3 regions of the Pseudomonas asgharzadehiana genome follow, and region 3 is predicted to be linked to each of the others. Evidence: riboswitches for the same ligand, from Rfam matches in the RefSeq annotation. Region 3 holds a riboswitch; each other region holds the start of a gene.
What was found. A riboswitch is a leader RNA that binds a small molecule or an ion and turns the genes downstream of it on or off. The one in region 3 is predicted to bind cobalamin.
Positions count from the first base shown of each region.

Region 1: linked by a shared signal. The riboswitch ahead of cobW (cobalamin biosynthesis protein CobW) and the one ahead of KSS96_RS19425 (ABC transporter substrate-binding protein) in region 3 are both predicted to bind cobalamin.
Region 2: linked by a shared signal. The riboswitch ahead of cobO (cob(I)yrinic acid a,c-diamide adenosyltransferase) and the one ahead of KSS96_RS19425 (ABC transporter substrate-binding protein) in region 3 are both predicted to bind cobalamin.

Region 1 is NZ_CP077079.1:3,639,501-3,645,715, forward strand. Features, by position in the region: gene cobN (cobaltochelatase subunit CobN) at 1-588, opposite strand, end outside; gene cobW (cobalamin biosynthesis protein CobW) at 592-1,653, opposite strand; cobalamin riboswitch at 1,748-1,946, opposite strand; cobalamin riboswitch at 1,989-2,193, shown strand; gene KSS96_RS16325 (CbtB domain-containing protein) at 2,291-2,479, shown strand; gene KSS96_RS16330 (CbtA family protein) at 2,491-3,195, shown strand; gene KSS96_RS16335 (cobalamin biosynthesis protein) at 3,192-3,584, shown strand; gene cobM (precorrin-4 C(11)-methyltransferase) at 3,655-4,401, shown strand; gene nfuA (Fe-S biogenesis protein NfuA) at 4,578-5,162, opposite strand; gene KSS96_RS16350 (fatty acid cis/trans isomerase) at 5,257-6,215, opposite strand, start outside.
Region 2 is NZ_CP077079.1:4,596,625-4,602,839, forward strand. Features, by position in the region: gene KSS96_RS20740 (cobyric acid synthase) at 1-481, opposite strand, end outside; gene cobD (threonine-phosphate decarboxylase CobD) at 478-1,467, opposite strand; gene cbiB (adenosylcobinamide-phosphate synthase CbiB) at 1,460-2,368, opposite strand; gene bluB (5,6-dimethylbenzimidazole synthase) at 2,365-3,015, opposite strand; gene KSS96_RS20760 (cobyrinic acid a,c-diamide synthase CobB) at 3,012-4,340, opposite strand; gene cobO (cob(I)yrinic acid a,c-diamide adenosyltransferase) at 4,337-4,948, opposite strand; cobalamin riboswitch at 5,028-5,273, opposite strand; gene KSS96_RS20770 (C40 family peptidase) at 5,371-5,910, opposite strand; gene KSS96_RS20775 (C40 family peptidase) at 6,055-6,215, opposite strand, start outside.
Region 3 is NZ_CP077079.1:4,291,263-4,297,477, reverse strand. Features, by position in the region: gene KSS96_RS19435 (ABC transporter ATP-binding protein) at 1-40, opposite strand, end outside; gene KSS96_RS19430 (FecCD family ABC transporter permease) at 37-1,041, opposite strand; gene KSS96_RS19425 (ABC transporter substrate-binding protein) at 1,038-2,048, opposite strand; cobalamin riboswitch at 2,164-2,357, opposite strand; gene KSS96_RS19420 (M24 family metallopeptidase) at 2,418-3,281, shown strand; gene KSS96_RS19415 (hypothetical protein) at 3,516-4,019, shown strand; gene KSS96_RS19410 (hypothetical protein) at 4,050-4,526, shown strand; gene KSS96_RS19405 (aldehyde dehydrogenase family protein) at 4,700-6,091, opposite strand; gene ptrR (putrescine utilization regulator PtrR) at 6,196-6,215, shown strand, end outside.

The DNA.
Region 1 (6,215 bases), 650 kb from region 3:
ATGCCAATCGGCCTGCCAGTCATTGAGCCGGGCGTTGGCTTTACGCGGGTGATAGATCGCGGTGCGCGCCAGGGGTTGCGGCTCGGCCCACGGGTAATCACGGCCCAGATAACCGCTGGCCAGGCAGCGATAGAAATCCAGCGCATTGCCCAAGCCGCCCTGACGCAGAAATTGCCACAGGCGCTCGCGTTGCTCGGCGTTGACCGTGCTGAGACCACTGAGTTCGGGGTCGGGACGATCATCGCCCGGCACCAGGATCAGCGTGACGCCGCGCTCGGCCAACGCCACCAGACGTTCGATGCCGTAACGCCAATAAGCGATGCCGCCATGCAACGAAATCAGGATGACCTTGGCGTGGCGCAGCACTTCGTCAACGTAGAGGTCGACCGAGGCGTGGTTCTGCACCTGCATCGGGTTGGCCAGGCGCAGGCTGGGGTAATCCTCGGGCAGTTGCTGCGCCGCTTCGGCCAGCAGCGCCAGGCTCGAATCGCCGCTACACAGGATCACCAGTTCGGCGGGGGTTTGACCAAGGTCGGCAATATTGTCGTCCGCGACGAAACCACCGGGCTGAGTCCTGAGCAGGTGCATGGGTTAAGCGCTGAGCGCGGCGCGCAATTGCGCTTCAAGGGCGGCGGCATCCAGCTCCTGGCCGATCAGCACCAGGCGCGTAATGCGCGCTTCGTCTGCGCCCCAGGCGCGGTCGAAATGCTTGTCAAAACGCGTGCCCACGCCCTGGATCAGCAGGCGCATCGGCTTGTTGGGGATCGCGGCGAACCCTTTGATGCGCAGGATGCCGTGTTGCACCACCAGTTGGGTCAGGGCGTCGAGCAGCAGCGCTTCGTCGGCTTGCGGCAGGTCGATGGAGATCGAATCAAACGCATCGTGGTCGTGATCGTCTTCGCCTTCATGGTGGTGATCGTGATGGCTGTGGCGACCATCGATGTGCTCCTCGGAGCCGGCACCCAGGCCGATCAGCACGTCGAGCGGCAGGCGACCGCTGCTCGCTTCAATGACCTTGACGGCCGGCGGCAGCTCTTCGGCGACTTCCAGGCGCACGCGGGCCAGGTCTTCAGGGCTGATCAGGTCGCACTTGTTGAGGATGACCAGGTCGGCGCTGGCCAGTTGGTCGGCGAACAGCTCGTGCAGCGGCGACTCGTGGTCCAGGTTCGGGTCGAGTTTGCGCTGGGCGTCGACCTGGTCCGGGAACGCGGCAAAGGTGCCGGCGGCCACGGCCGGGCTGTCGACCACGGTGATCACCGCGTCAACCGTGCAGGCGCTGCGGATTTCCGGCCACTGGAACGCTTGCACCAGCGGTTTTGGCAGGGCCAGGCCCGAGGTTTCGATGAGGATATGGTCGAGGTCGCCACGACGGGCCACCAGTTCGCGCATCACCGGGAAGAACTCTTCCTGCACCGTGCAGCACAGGCAGCCGTTGGCCAATTCGTAGACACGGCCGTTGGCTTCTTCTTCGGTGCAACCGATGGAGCACTGCTTGAGGATTTCACCGTCGATACCCAGCTCGCCGAATTCGTTGACGATCACCGCGATACGACGGCCCTGGGCGTTGTCGAGCATATGGCGCAGCAAGGTGGTTTTGCCCGAGCCGAGGAAGCCGGTAACGATGGTGACGGGAAGTTTGGCCAGTGTTTTCATCGGATGCCCTTTTGGGGCGGGCATACGGGACGATTGGCCCTGCGACAGCGCGCAGCAGCGGATTTCGTCACCGGATCACCCCGCCCGGTTGAATTGGAAAATCGGTTGCGAGGCAGGTCTCCTGGCTTGGGGCTTGCGGGCCGTACGACCGGCGCCGGCTGCGCCTTCCCGCCTGATCGGCAGTGGCATGGCAGTCGGTAAACCCTTCACAGTTGCGGGGGCAGCCGCGGCTTGAACCGCGTTCCCTTCTTAGCTTCGGCCTGGGCCGAAGAACCTCGAAGGGTGCAAGGCTACAGGGGCTCGGTCAATTTGACTACCGCCGCTCTGCATGCTTTCCTACAAGCCTTGTTTCGGGTGCCCTTCACAGGGTGAAACGGGAAACCGGTACGTCATATCCGTATGGCAAGTCCGGTGCTGCCCCCGCAACGGTAAGCGAGCGAAGCGTCAGATCCACTGTGCCTGTACGGCATGGGAAGGCGATGCTTTATAGACCCAGTGTCCCTCGCAAGCCCGGAGACCGGCCCGAAAACTTCAGATAACAAACCCGCGGTGGGCGGGCGCTGTTCAGAACCCTGTGGGCCTGGCTCGCGGGGTTTTCATGCGCTCGTTTCACCCTGACACCTGAAAGGGACGCGCCATGTCGATCATCAGCAGCACCTCGCACACCGCCAGCAGCACCTCCACCCTGAGCCAACGCCTGAGCGCCGCTATCGGCGCGTCGATCCTCGGTGCGTGCCTGGTGTATTTCGCCGGTTTCTCGCACATTGAGGCGGTGCACAACGCTGCCCACGATACCCGCCACAGCGCCGCGTTCCCGTGCCATTGAGACCTGCCGACATGATCAAGCGTATTGCGCAAACCGCAGGGTTCAGCGGCCTGTTGGCCGCCCTGCTGCTGACCCTGCTGCAAAGCTTCTGGGTTGCCCCGCTGATTCTGCAGGCGGAAACCTTTGAAAAAGCCCCGGCCGCCACAGAGGTTGTGCATGAGCACGCCGCCGGCGCTGCCGCGCACACCCATGACGCCGAAGCCTGGGAGCCGGAAGACGGCTGGCAGCGCGTGCTCTCGACCACGGGCGCCAACCTGGTGGTAGCCGTCGGTTTTGCGCTGATGCTGGCTGGCCTTTACACCTTGCGCACGCCGACTCGCACCGCCCAGGGCCTGCTGTGGGGCCTGGCGGGTTACGCGACCTTTGTGCTGGCGCCAACCCTCGGCCTGCCACCGGAGTTGCCGGGCACTGCCGCCGCTGACTTGGCGCTACGCCAGGCATGGTGGATCGGCACCGCCGCCTCTACTGCCGCCGGTATTGCGCTGATCGTTTTCGGCCGCAATGGGCTGCTCAAAGTGCTGGGCGCAGCCATCCTCGCGGTGCCGCACATACTCGGCGCGCCGCAGCCGCTAGTGCATTCAATGCTCGCGCCGCAAGCCCTGGAGGCGCAGTTCAAGATCGCCTCGCAGCTGACCAATATGGCGTTCTGGCTGGCCCTAGGCCTGATCAGCGCCTGGCTGTTCCGTCGCAACCGCGATGATCGCTACTCGGCATGACCTACGTGGTCGGCCTGGGCTGCCAGCGCGGTTGTGATGCAGCCACCCTGTTGAGCCTGTTTGATGCGGCCCTCGCCGAGGGCGGCATCGAGCGTCACCGTGTCACGGCACTGGCCAGCATCGACCGTAAACAAAACGAGCCGGGGCTACTCGCCCTGGCCCGATGGCTCGACCTGCCCTTGCGGTGCTTCAGCGCCGGGCAACTGGCCGTTTATGAAGCGCGGCTGAGCCATAAATCCGCAGTTGCCTTCGCCCATACCGGCTGTTACGGCATCGCCGAAAGCGCCGCCCTGGCCCTGGCCGAACAGCTCTGCGGCGGCCCTGCCCGCTTGTTGATCACCCGCCGGAAAACCGCCCAGGCCACCTTTGCGTTGGCCTGCGCCGGCTAAAATCCCGATAATCGCGCTTTCCGATCATGAGCATCCTTCATGCTCGCCCGTTTTTCGACAGGAACTCTCCATGACCGTCTACTTCATCGGCGCCGGCCCCGGCGACCCGGAATTGATTACCATCAAGGGCCAACGGTTGATCCGCAGTTGCCCGGTGATCATTTACGCCGGCTCCCTGGTGCCCGCAGCGGTATTGGACGGCCATCAGGCGGAACAGGTGGTCAACAGCGCCGAATTGCACCTGGAGCAAATCATCGACCTGATCAAGGCCGCCCATGCCAAAGGCCAGGACGTGGCACGTGTGCATTCCGGCGACCCGAGCCTGTACGGCGCGATTGGCGAGCAAATCCGCCAGTTGCGCGAATGGGACATTCCCTTCCAGATCATCCCCGGCGTCACCGCAGTGGCGGCCTGCGCTGCGTTGCTGGAGGCCGAACTGACCCTGCCGGACATCGCCCAAAGCGTGATCCTGACGCGCTACGCCGATAAAACCAGCATGCCGGTCGGCGAAGACTTCGACAGCCTGGCCCGCCACGGCACGACCATGGCGATTCACCTGGGGGTCAATCATCTGGAAAAGATCGTCACCGAGCTGTTGCCGCATTACGGCGCGGATTGCCCGATTGCCGTGGTGCACCGCGCGACGTGGCCGGACCAGGATTGGGCGGTCGGCACGCTCGCTGATATCGCCGGCAAAGTCGCCGCCAAGGGCTTTCGGCGCACGGCGCTGATTGTGGTGGGTCGGGTGCTGGCCAATGACAGTTTCAGCGAGTCATCGCTGTATCGGGCTGGGCATGCGCATCTTTATCGACCTTAGCTTTTTTACCAGATGCGTGTATCAGCCAGCGGTCGAGGCGACTGAGGCACCGCTATCGGAAGCAAGCCCCACACCTAATCTTCCGTCTGAGATAAACAACGTAACCCACTGAATTAAAAGTATAAAAAACGGCGCTCACGGGGCGCCGTTTTTTATTTTCGCAGTGAACGCCTTACTCAGTAGTAGGCGTTTTCTTTCTGCGTATGGTCGGTCACGTCACGTACACCCTTGAGCTCCGGAATACGCTCGAGCAAGGTGCGCTCGATGCCTTCACGCAAGGTCACGTCGGCCTGGCCGCAGCCTTGGCAGCCGCCGCCGAACTTGAGGACAGCGATGCCGTCTTCGACGACGTCGATCAAGCTGACCTGGCCGCCGTGGCTGGCAAGCCCCGGGTTGATCTCGGTCTGCAGGTAGTAGTTGATGCGCTCGTTGACCGGGCTGTCGGCGTTGACATTCGGCACCTTGGCGTTGGGCGCCTTGATGGTCAACTGGCCGCCCATACGGTCGGTGGCGTAGTCGACCACGGCGTCATCAAGGAAGGCTTCGCTGAAGCTGTCGATGTACGCGGTGAAGCTTTTCAGCCCCAGGGCGGTGTCTTCAGGCTTCTCTTCACCAGGCTTGCAGTAGGCAATGCAGGTCTCGGCGTACTGGGTGCCGGGCTGGGTGATGAAGACGCGGATACCGATTCCTGGGGTGTTCTGCTTGGACAGCAGGTCGGCCAGGTAATCGTGGGCGGCGTCGGTAATGGTTATGGCAGTCATGGAAACTCCTCACAGGCTTGCCGGCAGTTTACGCCAAAATATTACGCAGGTACAAAGTCCGAGTATTTTTGTCGGAAAAGCGTCGACCTGCCTGTCAGAGGTTTTCATAACGATTCATGTCCAACACCCCCTCTTCCACAGGCGTTGTCTCGCGGATGTACTGCGACAAATCATGGAAATACTGCCAGAACAGCGGATGGCTGCGGCGCACGCCCCAACGATCAACGATGGCTTCGAACTGCTTGGCGTCCTTGGCCTGTTCCATCTGCGCAACGAATGCAGGCACTTCCCGGGCCGGGATATTGAACATGAAGTTGGGGTAGCTGCTGAGCACGCCCGGGTAAACGGTCAAGGTATCCAGGCCCGACTGATAGCGATAGGCCTCACCCAGCAGGAACGCCACGTTACTGTGGGCACGGTTGCGCAGCAGGCTGTAGACCATGCGCTGGCCGCTGGCGGTCTCGATACGCAACATCGTCGCTTCGGGCAATTGATCGATCACCTTGAGCCCCGCCGCCGGGCGCGAGGTCAGGCGACTGAGGGCCTGTTCCACATCCTGCAACGTCGCGGAGATACCGTTGCGTGAGCAATAGGCGCCCGCGCAACGGTTGATCGGGTCCGGGCTGGCATTCAAATCGCCGTAACGGGTGAGCAACTGGTTGGCAAAGTCGCGCTTGGGGTCTTTTTCATCCAGGTGCAGACCGCTCGGCTTGTCGTCGTCGATGGCTTCGTAGTCCAGCCAGAGTTTGATCTTGCCGCTGTTCTGGTACCAGTCGTCCATAAACCCGTCGCGGGTGTCGGCAGGCATCAGGCGCAGGAAGTTCTGCTCCGCGCCGTTGCGGATCAGGTCGAAGTACAGGCGGGTCTGGGCCTGGTGCGAGACGTTGCCGAACACATCGAAATTCACCGCCAACTGATAATAGGTGCGCTCCAACAGGGGGTAATCGAATAACCACATCGTCTGCGGCACTTCGCCGATCAGGCCCTTGGTCACCGACGCGCTGTCAAAGTGACGGAAGATGCTCAGCAAGGCACTGTCGTTACCCGCCCACA
Region 2 (6,215 bases), 310 kb from region 3:
ACAACACCGGGCAATCCACCGCCTCGGCGAAGCCCATATTGGCGATGTCGTTGGCGCGCAGGTTGATCTCTGCCGGCGACCCCGCCCCTTCCACCATCACCACCGGGTAGGCCTGGCTCAAGCGCGAGTGGGAAGCCAGCACCGCTTGCATCGCGATGGCTTTGTAGTCGTGATAGGCCACCGCGTTCATGCTGGTGACCGCACGGCCATGGATGATCACTTGGGAGCCGGTGTCGCTGTTGGGTTTGAGCAGCACCGGGTTCATATCGGTATGCGGCGCCAGGTTGGCCGCCTGGGCCTGCACCGCCTGGGCGCGGCCTATTTCGCCGCCTTCGGCGGTCACCGCACTGTTGAGCGCCATGTTCTGCGGTTTGAACGGTGCCACTGCAATGCCTTGGCGCACCAGCCAACGGCACAGCGCAGTCACCAGGGTGCTTTTACCCGCATCGGAGGTGGTGCCTTGCACCATCAGCGTACTCATGCAGCGTCCTTATAGGCAGCCAGCGCCGCGTCGAGGCGCAGCCAATCGACCTCGGTGTCGGGCAGGCCGAAGCGCAGGCTGCTGTCGTGCACAAACAGGCGCAGCAGAATGCCGCGCTGGGCCATGAATTCGTGCATGCGTTCGGCATGCGGAGTGATCAACCATTGGAACAAGGCGCAGCCGCCCTGCGGTTCAAAGCCATGGCGTTGCAGCAACTCGAACAAGCGCCGGCCGGCCTCCAGGCACCGGGCGCGCTGGTGCGCGTGGCCGGCGGTGTCGCGCAGGCACGCTTGGCCAAGCACCCGCGTCGGCCCACTGACCGCCCACGGCCCGACCTGCTCGGCGAGCAACTTGAGCAGCCGGCGCTCGGCCAGCACAAAGCCCAGCCGTACACCCGCCAGGCCGAAAAACTTGCCGAACGAGCGCAGTACAATCAGGCCAACCTGATGGGCCTGGCTCGCCAGGCTCAATTGCGGGGTCACGTCCATAAACGCTTCGTCCACCACCAGCCAGCCGCCGCGCTGGGCCAGCCGCGTGTGCCAATCCAGCAGGCGCTGCGGGCTGAGGCTCAGACCGGTGGGGTTGTTGGGGTTGACCACCACCAGCACATCGAGGCCATCGAGGAAAAAGTCGACTTCCTGCTCCTGCACCTCACGCACCACGTAACCCGCGCGGCGCCAAGCTTCGGCGTGTTCGGCGTAGCACGGCGATAACACGCCGACCTTGCCCGCACGGCGCAGGCGTGGCAGCAACTGGATCGCCGCCTGGGAACCGGGCACCGGCAACACGTGCGCCGCGCCGTAATACTCGCCGGCGGCCTGCTCCAGGCCGTCGTCGGTTTCCGGCAGGCGCGCCCAAGCGCGTAGCGGTATCTCGGGGATCGGCCAGGGCCAGGGCGCAAGGCCGCTGGAGAGATCCAGCCAGTTGGCCTCGGCAATCCCGTATTGAACCGACGCTTTGCGCAGCCGACCACCGTGTTCAAGCATAGAATTGCGCCCCCGCGCATAGGATCAGCAGCCACAGCCAAACGCCGCGCTGCACCAGTTGCCAGCCTCGTTCGATTGAATCGGCATCCGCCGCCGGGCCTTCGCCCAATGGCGGGCGCTGGTGCAGCTCGCCGTGATAAATCGCCGCACCGCCCAATTCGACGCCCAGTGCGCCGGCCCCGGACGCCATCACCGGCCCCGCGTTGGGGCTGTCCCATGTCGGCCCCTGGGTACGCCAGCATTTGAGCGCCAGGGCGGTTTTGCCCAGCACCGCGTAGGTCAAGGCCACCAGGCGCGCAGGAATGTAGTTCAGTACGTCGTCGATTTTCGCCGCCGCCCAGCCAAAGCGTTCGAAGCGCTCATTGCGATAGCCCCACATGGCGTCGAGGGTATTGCTCAAACGGTAGAGCACCACCCCCGGTACGCCAGCGACCACGAACCAGAACAACGCGGCAAACACCGCATCACTGCCGTTTTCGAGCACCGATTCGGTGGCGGCACGGGCTACTTCGGTGCTGTCCAGCTCGCTGGTCTGGCGGCTCACCAGGTAACTCACCCGCGTGCGCGCTTCATCCAGGTCATCGCTGCGCAACGCCTGGGCGACAGGCAGTACATGTTCACCCAGGCTGCGCATGCCGAGGGCACAGTACAGCGCCAGAATCTCCAGCGCCCACCCGATATAGGGCGCCCACGACAGCGCGGTGGCCAGCAGCGTCAACGGCACCACGGCGATAAACCATGCCGTCACGCCATGGCTGCGCCAGCCACGGCCACCGCTATTGAAGCGTTGCTCGATGCGCCCGGCAAAATTGCCGAACGCCACCAGCGGATGCCGACGCCTGGGTTCACCCAGCAGCGCATCCAACGCCACCCCGGCGACACACAGCAAGGCCACACTCATTGACTCGCTCCCCACGTATTCTCATACAACATGTCTTTCAGCGGCCGCGGTTCGGCCCAGCCTTCGAGCTGCAACATCGGTGCCGGATAGAATTCGGCCACCGGCCCCAGGCACAGCACGGCCAGGGGTTTGGCGCCGGGCGGCAGGCCCAGCAGATCGGCCAGGGCCTGGGGGTCGAACAACGATACCCAGCCCATGCCCAGCCCTTCGACACGGGCAGCCAGCCATAGATTCTGGATCGCACAGGACAGCGAAGCCATGTCCATTTCCGGCAAGGTACGGCGGCCGAAAATGTGCCGCTCGCGATCATCCATCAACGCCGCCACCAGTACTTCAGCGCAGTCGTGAATGCCTTCGACCTTGAGCTTCATGAATTCATCGGAACGTTCGCCCAGGGCTTGGGCGGTGCGCACGCGCTCTTCTTCGACCACTTGCTGGATTTGCCCACGCAGGTGGCGGTCGCTGATGCGGATAAAACGCCACGGCTGCATCAAACCCACACTGGGTGCCTGATGCGCGGCCTGGAGCAGGCGATGAAGCAATTCGGGAGCCACCGTACCGCCGCTGAAGTGGCGCATGTCGCGGCGCTCGGCGATGGCGCGGTAGACGGCGTCGCGGTCGGCCGGGGCAAATGCGTTGTCGGTCATGGCCCTATCGAGGGCAAGCCCCCTCCCACATTGGGTGCAAACAAGGCGGCGACCGCTGATGGGTTCGACGGGAAATAAAAGTGCACATAAGAGGCTGTCATCCGCCCCTGTCGGTAAACCGCCTCGGCACCGCGCCCACCGTTAGGGCTCAGGCCACGGGCAATCGGCTGGCACTCGGTGCTGGTCAGGGAATGGTGATACGTGTGCCCACGCAACACGCCTTCCGGCAGTTCGACGCTTTGCAGGGCCAGGGCCGCGAGTTTCTTTTGCATCACCGCATCGCCCGGTAAAAGGCCGAGCAGTTCGGCACGGTTGCCGTCGACGTCGGTGAGCGAGTCCAGCAGGTAGAGCATGCCGCCGCATTCGGCGAGCAACGGCTTGCCGGCGGCGTGGTGGGCGCGGATGGCAGCGAGCATCGGGGTATTTTCCGACAGCGCCTGGTGGTGCAGTTCCGGGTAACCACCGGGCAGATAGAGGCTGTCGGCGTCGGGCAGTGCGTGATCATGGATCGGCGAAAAGAAGCTCAACTGAGCCCCCATCGCTCGCAGCAGGTCGAGGCTGGCGCCGTAGGTGAACGCGAAGGCTTCGTCACGGGCGACGGCGATGCGCACGCCCTTGAGCAATGGCTCCGCCTCGATCACCTGCGGTGCGGCGAAGGCCACCGGCGGCGGCAGCGCGACTTCGCAACTACCGCCCAGGGCTTGGGCGGCGGCGTCCAGGCGCATATCGAGATCATTCAATTCGCTGGCCTGCACCAGCCCCAGGTGACGACTGGGCAGCTCGATACCGGTCTCACGTGACAACGCGCCGTACCAGCGCAGGCCTTCGGTGAGGCTGCCTTCGAGCAACTGCGCATGGCGCAGCGTGCCGACGCGGTTGGCCAGTACCCCGGCAAACGGCAGGTCCGGCTGATAGCGCGCCAGGCCCAATGCCAGCGCGCCAAAGGTCTGGGCCATGGCGGTGCCGTCGATCACGCCCAACACCGGCACGCCGAAGTGCCGCGCCAGGTCGGCGCTGGACGGCGTGCCGTCGAACAGGCCCATCACGCCCTCGATCAGGATCAGGTCCGCCTCCCCCGCCGCTTCCCACAACAAGCGGCGACTTTCCTGCTCGCCCACCATCCACATGTCCAATTGATAAACCGGCGCACCGCTGGCGCGCTCATGGATCATCGGGTCCAGAAAGTCCGGGCCGCATTTGAACACGCGCACGTTGCGCCCCAGGTTACGATGCAAACGGGCGAGCGCGGCGGTGACGGTGGTTTTGCCCTGGCCGGACGCCGGAGCGGCGATCAATACAGCCGGGCAATGACGGGGCGGGTTCACAGTTCGACGCCCTTCTGTGCCTTGATACCGGCCTGGAACGCATGCTTGAGCATGCCCATTTCAGTGACGGTGTCGCCCATTTCGATCAACTCGGGCTTGGCGCCACGGCCGGTGACGACCACGTGTTGCATCGGTGGGCGGGCTTGCAGGTCGCTCAGAACATGATCGAGGTCGAGGTAGCCATGCTTGAGGGCAATATTGAGCTCATCCAGCACCACCAGGCCAATGGACGGGTCTTGCAGTAATTGGCGCGACACGGCCCAGGCGGCTTCGGCGGCGGCAATATCGCGCTGCCGGTCCTGGGTTTCCCAAGTGAAGCCTTCGCCCATCACGTGAAAGCGCACTTGCTCGGGGAAACGGCGGAAAAACAATTCTTCGCCGGTACTGTTACGCCCCTTGATGAACTGCACCACGCCGCACTGCATGCCATGGCCCATGGCGCGGGCGAGCATGCCGAATGCCGAGCTGCTCTTGCCTTTGCCATTACCGGTGAGCACCAATAGCAAGCCGCATTCATTGGGTGAATTGGCGATGCGCTCGTCGATCACGGCTTTTTTGCGCAGCATGCGTGCCAGGTGGCGTTCATCGCGGTCGGGGGTATCGGTCATGGCAGCTCTCCGTTGGGGCTGAACAAAAACGGCGGGCAGGGAAAAGAAAAAACAGACAGCCAAGCATCGCCCACCGTGATGCTGTTGGATGATCCTGGCCGGTCTCCGGGCTCATGAGTGGCGTTCTGAAGCGAACAGGCCGACGCTGCGCCTTCCCATATCGCGAGCGATACAGTGGCTCAATGCAGGGTCTTGACTCATTTACCGTTGCGGGGGCAGCGCCGGAATTGCGGCGGCGCTGTGTATAAGCGCGCTCACTCACCGGCTTCCCTGTTTCACTCTGTCGACCCACGGGTCACAGAGCACCTGGAACAAGCGGCGAAGGTTAGTGGGTTGGAGGGCTAGCTGCAAGCGTCAAGCCTAAAGCTACAAGCAGGCATTGCGCCGTCTTGCAGCTTTAAGCGTGCAACGTGGCATTGATTCTAAGGATTACGCGCCAGATTGCCCGGCAATACGCGCTTGGCACTCAGGTAAGCATTCTGCCAATACGCTTTGGACAGGGTGTCCAGTTTCACCGTGCCACCGGTTTGCGGCGCATGGACAAAGCGACCTTCACCCACGTAGATCCCAGCATGGCTGACCTGCGAGCCACCACCGGTGGCGAAGAACAATAGGTCGCCGGTTTGCAGGTTCTGCTCGCTCACATCCTGGGCGCGCATCACGATCAGCTCGCGCGTGGTGCGTGGCAGGGAAATGCCGGCGGCGTCGCGGTAGACAAAGCCGATCAGGCCGCTGCAATCAAAACCGGAGTCTGGCGTGTTACCGCCCCAGCGATAAGGCGTGCCGACCAGGCCCAGCGCACGAAAGAGCACGTCTTCGGCAGCAGGCGAAAAGTTCTGGGTGGAATAATTGAACACCGGCTTGGGCTTGACCGCGATGGGCGCGGGCGGCGGTGTGCGGCTGGCGCAGGCGCTGAGAAGCGCGGCGCAAACAATTAGAATCAGGCGGGCCGAGGTCGACATGTGCAGAACAATCCTGGTCTGGATGCGGCTTTCGCTGCCGAACGCTGAAAACCAGAACGCGCAAGCAAAGCTCGCGCGAACGGGTTACAACAATATCCAGGGATTCTAGCGCTTACGCGTCAAACTTCAAGTATCACTTTAAGTTTACTTACTGGCGGTAACCGTAGTCGGGGCCATGGCGAGTGCGCGCTTGGCTTCGATGAAGGTTTTGCTCCAGTAGCTGTCACCCAGGCTGTCGACTCGCACACCGCCACTGCGACGGCTGCTGGAGTGGATAAACTGGTTGTCACCCAAGTAGATACCGG
Region 3 (6,215 bases):
GCACCTTGAAGCCCAGGCCCGTGCAACTGAGCACTGTCATCGGGCATTCCTCCGGCCGATCAGGATCAGCGCAAACACCGGCGCGCCGACCAGCGCCGTGACCACGCCCACCGGGATCACCTGGCCCTTGATCAAGGTGCGCGATAGCACATCGGCCGCGATCAGGAACAAGGCGCCGCCCAACGCACTGGCCGGCAGCAGTCGCGAGTGCCCGGTGCCGAGCAACAAGCGCACGGCGTGGGGGATCACCAGGCCGACAAAGCCAATGGAGCCGACAATCGACACCATCACCGCCGTGACCAGCGCGGCGCAGCCCACCAGCACAAACTGTACGCGGCGCACCGCAATGCCGAGGGACGCCGCCGAGTCGCTGCCGAAGGTAAACGCATCCAGCGCACGCCGGTGCCACAGGCACACGGCCAAGCCCGCCACGGCGACCGGCACCGCCAGCCACACCGACGGCCAGCGCACGCCGCTGAGGTTGCCGAGCAGCCAGAACAGGATGCCGCGCGCCTGTTCCGAGCTGGCGGACTTGGTGATCAGGAATGCGGTGAGCGCATTGAACAGCTGCGAGCCGGCGATGCCCGCGAGGATGATCTGCCCGGTGCCGCTCATGGAGCCACTGGCCCGCGCCAATAAAATCACCAGGGCGAATGCCGCCATGGCCCCGACAAACGCGCCGGCCGACAGCGAAACCAAGCCGCCGCCCACGCCCATCAACGCCACCAGCACCGCGCCGGTCGAGGCGCCGGCGCTGATGCCCAACAAGTACGGGTCGGCCAACGGGTTACGCAACAACGATTGCAGAATCACCCCGCAGGTGGCCAGCCCGGCGCCGCAGGCGGCGGCGACCAGGGTGCGCGTGAGGCGGTAGTTCCACACCACGCCTTCGTCGATGGGGTCCAGCAGGTAGCCGGCGTTCCACAGTTTATTGGCGAGCACCTGCAACACCACCTGCGGTTCGATGGCGGTTTCGCCGATGGCCACGCCGGCGAGGACGGCGGCCAGCAGCAGCGCGAGGGCGAGTAGGGTACGGATCATTTGGGCAGGTTGTAGCCGTCGATGGCCGCGGCCAGTTGTTCAAGGCCATCAAAGGTGCGCAGGCTTGCCTGCAGCGCCAGGGCATCGAGGATGATGATGCGGTTGTTTTTTACCGCGTCCATGTTGCGCGTGACCGGGTCGCTGCGCAGGAAGGCGAGTTTCTTTTCATGGTCGTCGGCGGGGTAGCGGCGGCGGTCCATGCGGGCGATCACCAGGAAGGTCGGGTTGGCTTTGGCGAGGGTCTCCCAGCCGACGGCGGGCCACTCTTCATCGGACTGCACCACGTTGTGCAAACCGAGGGTTTCCAACATGAATTCGGGAACGCCCTTGTGCCCGGCCACATAAGGGTCGCTGGCCATCTCGGCGCTGGAGAACCAGACCAGTGCGCTGGCGTGTTTCAAGCCCTTGCCTTGCGCGGTGGCGACGGATTTGGCCAGGCGCGCTTTGAGTTCGTCGTTCAGTTGTTGGCCGCGATCCTGCACGTCGAAGATCTGCGCCAGTTGGTGGATGCTTTTGTAGATCGTCTCGATGCGGAACGGCTCCAGCCGCGTGCCGTCGGCGCCGACCAGGTTGTCTTTGCCTTCACAGTCGGAGGGCAGCAGGTAGGTGGGGATTTGCAATTCATGGAACTGCTCGCGCGTGCCCACCACCCCTTGCGCGCCGACCACCCATTCCAGCTCGGCCGCCACCAGTTGCGGGCGCTTGGCGATCACCGCTTCAAAGCTCGGCTCGTTGTTGGCCAGGCGGTCGATGCCGTCGTTCTGCGCCTTGAACGGCGCCAACACGCTGTTGAACCACAGCGAGGTGCCGACCACTTTGTCACCCACGCCCAGGGCGTAGAGCATTTCGGTGGCGGCCTGGCCGATGGTCACGCTGCGCTCGGGGGCGTGCTGGAAGGTCACGGTGCTGCCGCAGTTTTCGACCGCCAGCGGGTAATGAGTGGGCGCCGCTTGGGCCAGGGCACACAAGCCCAGCCCGGCGATCAGGGCGGTAACGCGTGGCAGCATGGGGCAATCTCCGTGTGAACCGTACGTGCAGCAGGGGCGTTACGGCTCGGAAATACGCCCTCGAACGCTGCCGCTCGGGCAGGCGAGGATGTCCTTCCCGGACACCCCGCCGGTGAGTGATGTTGCTGGGCCGGCAGGTCTCCTGACTGATGCGTCGTCGCCTCGCTCCGGCCTTCCCGGACGGTGTCCAGTGGCATGAAGGAGCAGGCTCGGCATCTACAGTTGCGGGGGCAGTTTCGATTGGCGCCGCGTGCGGCGTTTCGAATTCCCTATTAGTCCCGTTTGGGAACCGGCGCGGTATGGTAGTCCATCTTGGGCGCTGGGTGGAGGTACAATTCGGGTCCGTCCATAACCAACCCAAGGAAGGCCATGTTGATACGTCTGGGAATAGTGCCACTGTTGTTTTGCATGAGCGCACACGCCGCTGACCCTGCGCTCGCCCGCTACACCGACGCGATCGGCGACAGGGCCCGCGCCATCGCCCAGTTGGATGACGCAACCATTCTTGCCGAGGAAGCCAAACTGGCGCCCATCGCCAGTGACCTGTTGCGCAAGGTCGCGCCGCTGATCCGCAAGGGCGGCACCGGCACTGCGGTCCAGGAATTTTTACTCGACCAGTACGCACAGCACGGCTGGCTGCCGATGATGTTCGGTTATCGCGGCTACCCGGCAGCGGTGGCGGTGTCGGTGAATAACCAGGTGAGCGCCGCGCCGCCCACCGATGTGCCGTTCCCGGACGCGGCGCTGGTAAAAGTGGAGTTGATCGCGGCATCGGCGCAGGCCCATGTTGCTCAGGTCTGGACGTTTGCCACACCCAATGCCACCCCGGCGCAACGCCAATTGCTGATGACTGCGCGCCGTGCGCTGGCCAACGGAGTCGCCCACGTTCAGGGCGGCGAGCGGCTGGCCAATGTGGGGGCGGCGATACAACAGGAACTGGACGCGGGCCATGCCGTCGCGGTGCGTGAGTTTGCGGGCTATGCCATGGGGCAGGCGCGCATACAAAAGCCGCAAGTGCTCGGTTACAAGGTCGAGGGTGACAGCCCGTTGATGCAACCCGGGCAAGTGCTCAACGTGTATGTGATCGCCAAGGCGGGCACCGTTGGTGTGAGGTATCAGCCACCGGACTTTTGGAGCCTGCTCTCCACGGACGGTGCCGACGGCGTGATGTTGTCGGCGATGGTCGAGGTGACGGCAGATGGGCACCGGCTGCTTAGCCGGATGCTGGATTGATGCGCTGTACCGCCCTGCGAATGCTTGGGCGATGGGGTGATACGCAGTGATGGCTCAATGATATTATTTGCCGCGCCCTTTCGATTCGCCTTTGTTCATGGAGAACTTATGTCTTTTCGCAACGTCCTTGTCCTGACCCGGCTTTGCACCTTGTTACTGCTGGGTGGTTGCGCCCAGTCAGTGTCGTCACCCCCACCTGCTGCGCCAGTGCCGCTTGAACCGTTAGGACAGGTTTTGCCCTCGAACCCTTCAAGGCTGGGCTGGATCGACCAGATCATTGATCAAGACCCCGTCGTCACTTCTGCGCGCAAGCCCGTACTCCAACCGGCTCCGGATAACGACGCGCGCATTGCCAAATTGCGTAAACAAGACGGTGGCGTGCTGCCCGAGGGCTATTGGGCGCTCTACAAGCAGAACCTGGAAGCCATGCAGTACGACTTGAACCACCAGCATGACGCGGCCCGTGCCGAATACGTAAACACCTACCGCGATGAGTTGAGTCGTTTGAACGACGTGACACTGCAAACCATGGCCACCGCGCCCCAGGCACTGGATGCCCACACCCGCAGCCAGTTAAACGCACGCCTGACTGACCGCACCGCGGCCTATATCACAACCAGCAATCAGTCGTTCCGGGCGGCCACGGACGCCCACATTAACCGCATGGCCTTGATGGATCGCCAATACGATGTCTGCGCACGCCACCCGGATTGCTGGGATGCACCAGTCAAGCACTAGCCTCGATACGTCATACACAGGGAGTGAGTCATGAATGCTGATCAATGGATTGTTTTGTTCGAGCGGGCCTTTCGTGAAATGGGCGATAAACTCGAACAGGTGTTGCAACTGAACAGTTGCCGCGAGCACTGGATTCAGGCCGAAATCAGCTTGTATGCCTGGTTCAAGAATGAGATCAGCCTCTGGACCGATTTGCCGATTGGCGAGCGGCGCAAAGCCGACCTGTATGCCCTGGACGACAGTGGCTCAACGAGCATGGTTGCTGAAATCAAGTGTCTGGGCGACATATCCCAAGCCAAGTGCCTGGAGGGCAATTGGTCAGTGAGGGCTGATGTTGAGCGGTTGCGCTCATTCGAATGCCCGGTCCGGTTGTTTGTGCTGGTGATTGCCAAAGGTGAGCGCGAGACCAACACCGGACGACGCCTTCGCGGGGATGAGTGGGTAGATGGGCGTGACTGCGTCAACGTAGACCTGGGGTTTGCCTTGATCCGCCTGTGGGCGCTTTGACGCAGCTGCTTTCCCTTCGGGCATGCGACTGGCTTACTGGGCGAGCAACGGCTGGAAGCAAGTAAGGGCATGCTGCAAAAGCAGTGGGGGAAGTGACGGTCGATTGGTCGAAAAGCACCGCAGGTCAAAGGTGGGAGCAAGCCCGCTCCCACAGTTGACGGGTGTTGCCTGTTTTATTTGCGATCCCGCCACACCGTCTGTGCATTGCAGAACTCGCGCACACCAAAGTGCGACAGCTCGCGGCCGAACCCGCTCTTTTTCACGCCACCAAACGCCACGCGTGGGTCGGAGACGCTGAAGGCGTTGACGAAGATCCCGCCGGTTTCCAACTGATTGGCAATATCCCGCGCCTTGGCCGCGTCAGTGGTGAAGATGCTGGCGGTGAGGCCGAACTCGCTGTCGTTGGCCAGCGCCACCGCGTGGTCAGCGTCGCGGGCGGTGATGATCGAGGCCACCGGCCCGAACAGCTCCTGTTTGAACGAGGTCATCTGGTCGGTGACGTCTGCCAGTACGGTCGGTTCGTAATAGTTACCGGCCCCTGCGACTTTATTGCCGCCCAATAACAATGTGGCGCCTTCTTGCAGAGTGGCCTGGACCTGGCCGTGCAACTCGTCCCGCAGGTCGAAGCGGGCCATCGGGCCGACGTAGGTGTCGGCTGAGGTCGGGTCGCCCATCACCATGGCGCGGCTGGCCTCGACGAATTTGGCGGTGAAGGCTTCGACCACACCGGCCTCAATGATCAGGCGCTTGGCGGCGGCGCAAACTTGGCCGCTGTTTTGGAAGCGGCCAATCAGCGCGGCCTGTACGGCGGCGTCGAGGTCGGCATCGTTGAGCACGATGAACGGGTCGGAGCCGCCCAGTTCCAGCACGCATTTTTTCAGCGCCGCGCCCGCCTGGGAGCCGATGGCGATGCCGGCACGCACGCTGCCGGTGAGGGTGACGGCAGCGATGCGCGGGTCGGCGATGGCGCTGGACACACCCTCGGTGGTCACGTTGATCACTTCAAACAGGCCTTCGATAAAACCGGCTTTCTGGAAGGCTTGCTGGATCAGGTAGGCGCTGCCCATCACGTTCGGCGCGTGTTTGAGCACGTAGGTATTGCCGGCGAGCAGGGTCGGCACGGCGCCGCGCAGTACTTGCCATACCGGGAAGTTCCACGGCATCACGGCGAGGATCGGGCCCAGCGGGCGGTATTCGATGTGGGCAGTGCCGTTGTCCACCAGGGTCGGCTCCGGCTCAAGCATGGCCGGGCCTTGGGCGGCGTACCATTCACTCAGTTGCGCGCATTTTTCGATTTCGGCACGGGCCTGGGCAATGGGCTTGCCCATTTCCAGGGTGATCATCTGTGCCATGGTTTCGGCTTGACCGCGCAGCGCGGTCGCCAGGCCCAGCAGCAGTTCGGCGCGTTGGCTCACCGGTGTACGGCGCCAGGTGCGGAAGGCACCCGTGGCGCGGTTGAGCGCTGTGTCCAATTGCGAGGCGGTCTCGTACGGGTAGCTGCCGACCGTTTCGCCGTTGGCGGGGTTGATCGACAGGGCGTGGGTCTGGGAGGAAATCGCGTTCATGGCACCGTCCTGTAGGTACGTTGGGATGGTGGTGAGCGTACGGGGCTGGATGTTTTCTGGAAACTGAATAATATTAAGCAATACATTCACGATTGGAGAATGACTTGGATCTGGTGCAGCTGGA